3 regions of the Peribacillus sp. NPDC096447 genome follow, and region 3 is predicted to be linked to each of the others. Evidence: riboswitches for the same ligand, from Rfam matches in the RefSeq annotation. Region 3 holds a riboswitch; each other region holds the start of a gene.
What was found. A riboswitch is a leader RNA that binds a small molecule or an ion and turns the genes downstream of it on or off. The one in region 3 is predicted to bind preQ1.

Region 1 (2,270 bases), on a different contig from region 3:
TCATTGAGGAGTAATAGCTAATTAACCCATAGCTCATTGAACATCACCTTAAAATAAATTTTCATATGTATTTGTTGATTTTCAAAACTTAAGCCTGCATTTTAATAGATAAGTATATTGTAACTTATCTAGACTAAACCATACAAAAAACACCATAAACACTCGAAAAAATAAGTCATTTGGACTGGTTAGCTATCAAATCCCATTGGTAAAAAAGTCTTGAAGTGGTGTCTTTATTGCTTCTGTTAAAGAAGTTTTTATAAAGAAAGATTTAACTTGATTAAATACCGCTTTTAGCCAGGAATAGAATAGTACTGATGTATCATTTACAATGCTCCTTGCACTATGTAAATCTGCGAAAGTAATTTCTGAACGTCTAGGGCATAGTAATATTAAAACGACTTTTGACATCTATTCGCATTTATTACCAAATATGCAAGAGGAGGCCGCTAACCAAATTAATAACTTTGCCCGCAAAATCTACTTAAAGTTGCTTCGGCACCGAAATGGCACCAAGCTCCCTTTTTGTGCAATTTTATTTGCCTTCAATTAAGTCTTTGAAATGATTCGAACCCGACCCCTTCCCTGTCAAGGAAGTGCTGAAGGGAAAAGTCACGATATATATGGGTTTCATCGTAACGTTGCTCGTGTCATCCAATAATAAAATCAAAAAAGATGCCTTTATAACAAAGACACCCCTGACTTTACGTATAAATGCTGTGGTCACATATAGTTTATTTTTAAAACAATTTGATCACGGCTTTGGTCACAAATCAAGCCACTTTTATGTGACCACACCGTTTAGCGATTATCCACAGTTTCCGGGTATAAGTCATGGTTCATCAAGCGGTAATTCGCCATTTCCTCATACTTCGTACCTGGTTTCCCATAATTCGTGTAAGGGTCGATGGAAATTCCTCCCCTAGGTGTAAACTTGCCCCAGACTTCAATATATTTAGGATCCATCAATTCGATTAAATCATTCATGATGATGTTCATGCAGTCTTCATGGAAATCACCGTGATTGCGGAAGCTGAATAAATAAAGTTTCAAAGACTTGCTTTCCACCATTTTCACACTGGGAATATAGCTGATGTAAATGGTAGCAAAGTCCGGCTGGCCCGTTATCGGACATAAGCTAGTGAATTCCGGGCAATTGAATTTCACGAAATAATCCCGGTTCGGATGCTTGTTATCGAATGACTCAAGAATTTCAGGCGCATAGTCGAATGTATATTTTGTTCCTTGATTCCCAAGCAGTGTGATATCTTTTTTTAATTCTTCTTCTTTTCTTCCAGACATTAAAAGTCCTCCTAATCCCACGTTTCAGGGAGATTCATAAAATGGGCCTCTATATAACAAAAACCATATCTCCTCAAAGATATGGTTGATTCGCGAAAAATATCAAAGCCATAGTTTTTTTAAGAGGGTGATGCTATGAACCTCTCCCGTTTATCGGGAAATATTTTAAAATTGTCTTAGTAAATATAAAAAAAAATAGTCAATCTGTCAATGCAACTCTCTTAAATTGGGTTTGATTCCTTTATATATTCAGTTTAAAATGGAAAAAGCAGTTCAACCTATCAGAAAGAAGAGAATATACACATGTGGATTTTTGCAGCACTCATCACCAGCTTATGTTTCGGAATCAATAACAGCATTTTCAAATGGAGCAGCGGAAAAGGCTATTCCAAGATCCATATCCAATTTTTCTTTTATTTTTCAGCTTTTATTTTGTCCATTGTTTATGGATTATTTATGGATGGTTTGCAGCTGAACTGGCTGTCCATCATGCTTGGTGCAGCAATTGGTGTACTGAACGCTAATGGTAACATCCAGATGGCAAGCGCCTTTGAAAAAGGGCCGGCAAGCTTGACATCACCATTAATCGCAGCGAATGCAATATTCCCCATACTCTGTGCAGCTTTAATTTTTCACGAACATATTTCTTCCTTGCAGTGGAGTGGAATAGTCTGCATGTTTCTCGCTACATTAGTTATCCAGTATACACCTAACGCCAAAGGTAACCATCAATATGTCCCTTGGATCATGCACACATTATTCTCCATCTTATCATTTGGTGTGCTCGGAATTCTAATGACGACATCAACACGTCTTCATTTAAACTCCCTTGATATCTTAGTATCAATGTATGGAGGCGGAATGCTTTATCTTCTTTCGGCTCTGGCCTTTAAAAAAGAAAAAATCAAGCTAAAGGAAGTCAAAATCGGTTCCTTAGTAGGTTTTTTAAGCATGATAGGCTATGGATG
Region 2 (2,270 bases), on a different contig from region 3:
TTTTCTTTTTTGCACGCTTATAGATAATGAAAAATAGTAAGAAGAGGAGTGCGAGTGCAGCTAGCGTATATTGGTTCATTTCAACAGATAGCAGTCCATAGGGAATCAGCGATAGGAAGAAAAAGTATATAAGGTTGCCAAGCGCCGTCGCTAATAAAAAATCCTTGAACGTGACAGTGCTGACTCCAGCTGCCAAGTTAATTAAGCTTGTTGGGATAAGCGGGAAAATCCTGCCTGTAAAAACGTACATGAAGCCATGCTCCACAACGGTTTCTTGCCATTTTTGGCCAATTTTCTTTAAGAGAAGCTCCTGAAACCAGTTTCTTGCTGCATAAAAAATGAATCCTGAGGCAACAACACTTGTAAACCAACTCCATAGATAGCCATATATGAATCCGAATATCGTGACATTGATAGTCAGGAGCAAAATTAAGGGGATGATTGTAAAAGAATTTTGTACAAACATCAATACGAATGTCACAATAAATGTAAGCAGAAGGTTTTCCTTCAATATACCAATAACAGAATCCAGGTCACTTTTCCAAACCAAAGTGAACAGCTCTGCATTAGAGTATATAAATATTGCGATTACAAGTAGACCGATTATGGTCAGGACTTTTTTCAAAGGGCCACCACCATTCTTACTAATAGTTTATCATTTTCGAGTTCATTGGTGAAAAAAAAGAGCTGCCGCATCATGCAGACAGCTCTTTTCCATTATAGTGGCTTAACGGAGCGAAGATTCCTTTTAAATCCATTTTTCAAACTGAATTCTTTTGTTCATTCCATAAATGATTGGCGCTCCAATCAGGAGGACGACGAACTCACCGACAGCTGTAGTCATCCAGCTTAGCCAGAATGGCAAGCCAAAGGCAAGGTTCAGTTCAATTGCAATTAAAAACATTGTGAACGTGAAAAAGATAATCGTGGCGATCATCCGTCCTTTAATGCCTTTTATGAAACGAGAAACATAAATGACAAGCAATAAGGCGAGCAGGGATTGCCCCACCCCAAAAATCAAATCATATGGCACCATCGGCGAAAAGAGCAGATTCGATATGAAGACCCCGCCAACGATACCGTAGATATACTTTTTATTGAATACAATCAGATGATTCAACATTTCCGGTACACGGAATTGGAACATCTCAAAAGCTATTGGTTTAAACACCAATGAGACCGCCACATACAAGGCAGCCAATAACCCGTTTATCACGAGTGTACGAACATTCATTTTACTCTCTCCCTAGTTTTTTATCGTGGGATGGTTACGAACCACGTGTAGGCGTTTACCCGATTATTAATGGTATCCCATGTAAGCTTGTTTCGTCAATTTGTAAAGAATGGTTTAAATTTATTAGTTTCCAAGCAGTAGAAGTAGCACAATAGGATTTTGATTTATTGCAATGAAGGATGATATTATTTCAATATGTACGTCAAAGGAGTGAATATAAAATGTCGATCGAGAGTGTCAAAAGCCATTTTAAACAATGGAATCGGGAAGGCGACGTAAAAGAGTTCGAAACATCGAGTGCCACGGTGATTGAGGCAGCGGAAACCATTGGTGTTATCCCAGCGCGGATTGCTAAGACTCTTTCCTTTAAAGGGGAAGGTGAACACGCGATTTTGGTAGTTGCCGCAGGGGACGCCAAAGTGGATAATAAGAAATTTCGTCAGTCATTCGGTTTCAAGGCACGAATGCTTTCGCCTGAAGAAGTGCTCGCACAGACTGGCCATGCAATCGGAGGCGTTTGCCCGTTTGGTCTGGCAAACGATTTAGCTGTTTTTCTTGATGTATCGATGAAGCGCTTCGATTCATTGTTCCCGGCTTGCGGCAGTGCGAACTCTGCAATAGAACTTACACTCGCTGAATTGTTTGAATATTCAGGTGCGAAGGATTGGGTAGATGTTTGTAAGGGTTGGGAAGAAAAGGAGAATGAGGAAACGGCGGTAGGCAATGCAGTTGATGGCATTTGATTAATGTATCAAAAAATTAGATTCACATGATTGGGATTGAGTCCACTGCAGTGGACTTTATTTGTAGGGGCCGCATGCATTTCTATGATTAAAGCGGAAAACGGGCAGAAAGTGTTCCTGAGCGGAGGTTGAAAGATGTTAAATGGAAGCGAAAGAAAAAGCAATAGCAGCTATCTTAGTCTTAAAACTCTTTATGAAGAAAATATAACGGTTAAGAGCATTGCCCAGGAGCTTGAGTTTTGCCATAAAAATGATCTGGCGCTGGATATTCAGAAAGCATTGGAAAAAAAGAA
Region 3 (2,270 bases):
ACACTCACGATTTTGAGCCGTTTACTCGTGAGTTTTGCACATTTACTCGTGATTTTCACACTTTTACTCGTAAGTTTAGGCTATTTACTCGTGAATTTGCACTGTTTACTCGTGAATTGTTACACTCACGATTTTGAGCCGTTTAATCGTGAATTTTCACTTTTACTCGTGAATCACACATGATCTTGCACGTTTTACTCGTGAGTTACTCCGTTCACGAAAAAAAAGGACCTAATTTGGTCCTTTTTTGTCTATTCCTTTATGCTTGCGATAATTGGCGCAGGAGAGCTTCATACATTCCCCTTGAACATGCGGGCCATATTTTTCACGAAAGGCCTCGAGGCAATAGCATTTATCTTCTTCTTTTTTTGTTCCATCCATGTAGTCCATCCCTCCTGGCATTTAACTGGAGACTACACGTTTCTCCAGTTCTACGTTGATTCGTCCCAAAAGTACGGCACCTATTGACTGAATGATGGTTTTCACGATGATTTGGCCGATAACCGCAGCGGGTACAGCTTCCCACGGTAATATATTGGCACCCATTGGACTTAGACCAATCACGACAAATATCACCGAATCGAAAAATCCTCCAACGATCCCGCTGTAAAACACCCTCCAACTCATCGGAAGTTTTAAACGGGTATAAATTTCCGTATCCGCTGTTTCTGCGACCATGAACGATAAGGCGGAAGCAAATACAATCAATAACGTATCCCCTAATAAAAATGATACACATGCAGATAAAATAAGTGCAGTGACGATACATATATAGGTCTTTGCGCGGCCGAATTTATTCTGGACCAGATCTCGGAAGATGAAGGTTCCCCCGATGAGCAATGTCCCCATCGGGATGATGAACATGCCAAAATGTAATGGCGCAAAAGCTGCTGTAACCACATTCGCCGTGATGATGGATACCAAATACAATAAAATTCTTAACATTTCTTAATTCTCCTTATACAGAAAAAACAGCACCCTAAGAAAGAGCACTGTTCTCCTTAGTTTTTTTGAGAGGGTAGCTAGAACCTCTTCCGCCCGGGCGGATTATCATTTTCCTTATTTATCGTAGCTTGAAAGCGATTGGAAATCAAGAAGTTTCCATACTGCCCTTTTATGTCACGGAGAATCCGGTCTTAGCAATGCATTTCAAATCTTCTTCAATGCAATGACTTTGCCGATTTCTGTCGCAAAAAACTGCTTGACCGGCTGTATATGAAAGACGACAATCAATGATAGAGTTAGGTTACGTTCTTGATATCTTATTTGGCGAGGAGGAAAAAGAATTATGAAAAAAACTACGTTTGTCTATCCTATTTATATCGCAACCACACCAGAGAAGCTTTGGGAAGCCCTGACGAGTGGTGAAGTCACGAAGAAATATCACTTCGGATGCCAAGTCCAGTCTGACTGGCAAGAAGGTTCAAGCGTCAAATATATGCTGGTAGATGGGCGGATTACTGATCATGGGAATGTACTTAAGTGTGATCCGTTCCACCTGCTCTCGTATACATGGAACATGGCAGGAGACGAAACACCTCGCGAGCAGCCTACACGGGTCACTTTTGAATTACAGAAAATGGATGATTCGACTGTAAAGTTAATGCTTAGGCATGAGGAGCTTTTGGAGACAGACTTTGTATATGATGACAATACCTTTGAAGGCCTGAATAATGGTTGGCCAGCCATTCTGAGTAACCTGAAGAGCTTGCTTGAAACTGGATGGACCCTGCCGCCAATATCAGTAGATTGGGATAGTGGAAAACAATAAAAAACAAATCGAAAGAGAGTTGATTTAGTATGGATACCCAAATAATTACGAAATTTAAGATAATCAAGCCAGCTAATGAAGTGTTTGAAGCCATAGTGAATCCTGAAAAAATCGGGAATTTCTGGTTCTCATCGAGTTCTGAAAGATGGGAACAAGGCAGGACACTTACATTGAGATACAACGAATACGATGCTGAAGTGGTTATTAATGTAATGGAAGTCGAGGAAAATAGGAAAATCGTGTTTGCGTGGGGCGGAAATGATGAAGAAACGATTGTTACCATTACACTAAAAGAGTTGGATAATACGAGTACAATTATTGAAGTGAACGAATCAGGATTGAGTGAAGACGACCCTGAAATAATAAACAAAATGATCGGACAAAAGGAAGGTTGGGTTTATACTTTAACCTGTTTAAAGGGTTATTTGGAAAATGGCGTTAATACTTTGAGAGCATCATTAGTTTTTTAATTATTAAAGGGTGCTGGTTCAGATGTATT

Region 1: linked by a shared signal. The riboswitch ahead of queF (preQ(1) synthase) and the one ahead of ACIQZD_RS04555 (VUT family protein) in region 3 are both predicted to bind preQ1.
Region 2: linked by a shared signal. The riboswitch ahead of ACIQZD_RS19915 (QueT transporter family protein) and the one ahead of ACIQZD_RS04555 (VUT family protein) in region 3 are both predicted to bind preQ1.

Annotation. Positions count from the first base shown of each region.
Region 1 covers NZ_JBIWEV010000006.1:128,047-130,316, reverse strand. Annotated here, with positions in the region: gene ACIQZD_RS20335 (YwqH-like family protein) at 1-37, opposite strand, end outside; partial or broken gene ACIQZD_RS20330 (hypothetical protein) at 329-553, shown strand; gene queF (preQ(1) synthase) at 802-1,302, opposite strand; PreQ1 riboswitch class I at 1,407-1,452, opposite strand; gene ACIQZD_RS20320 (EamA family transporter) at 1,606-2,270, shown strand, end outside.
Region 2 covers NZ_JBIWEV010000006.1:52,099-54,368, forward strand. Annotated here, with positions in the region: gene ACIQZD_RS19910 (TVP38/TMEM64 family protein) at 1-625, opposite strand, end outside; gene ACIQZD_RS19915 (QueT transporter family protein) at 749-1,234, opposite strand; PreQ1 riboswitch class I at 1,241-1,285, opposite strand; gene ACIQZD_RS19920 (YbaK/EbsC family protein) at 1,456-1,977, shown strand; gene ACIQZD_RS19925 (hypothetical protein) at 2,113-2,270, shown strand, end outside.
Region 3 covers NZ_JBIWEV010000001.1:916,571-918,840, forward strand. Annotated here, with positions in the region: gene ACIQZD_RS04550 (hypothetical protein) at 232-381, opposite strand; gene ACIQZD_RS04555 (VUT family protein) at 403-945, opposite strand; PreQ1 riboswitch class I at 996-1,038, opposite strand; gene ACIQZD_RS04560 (SRPBCC family protein) at 1,289-1,771, shown strand; gene ACIQZD_RS04565 (SRPBCC family protein) at 1,801-2,241, shown strand.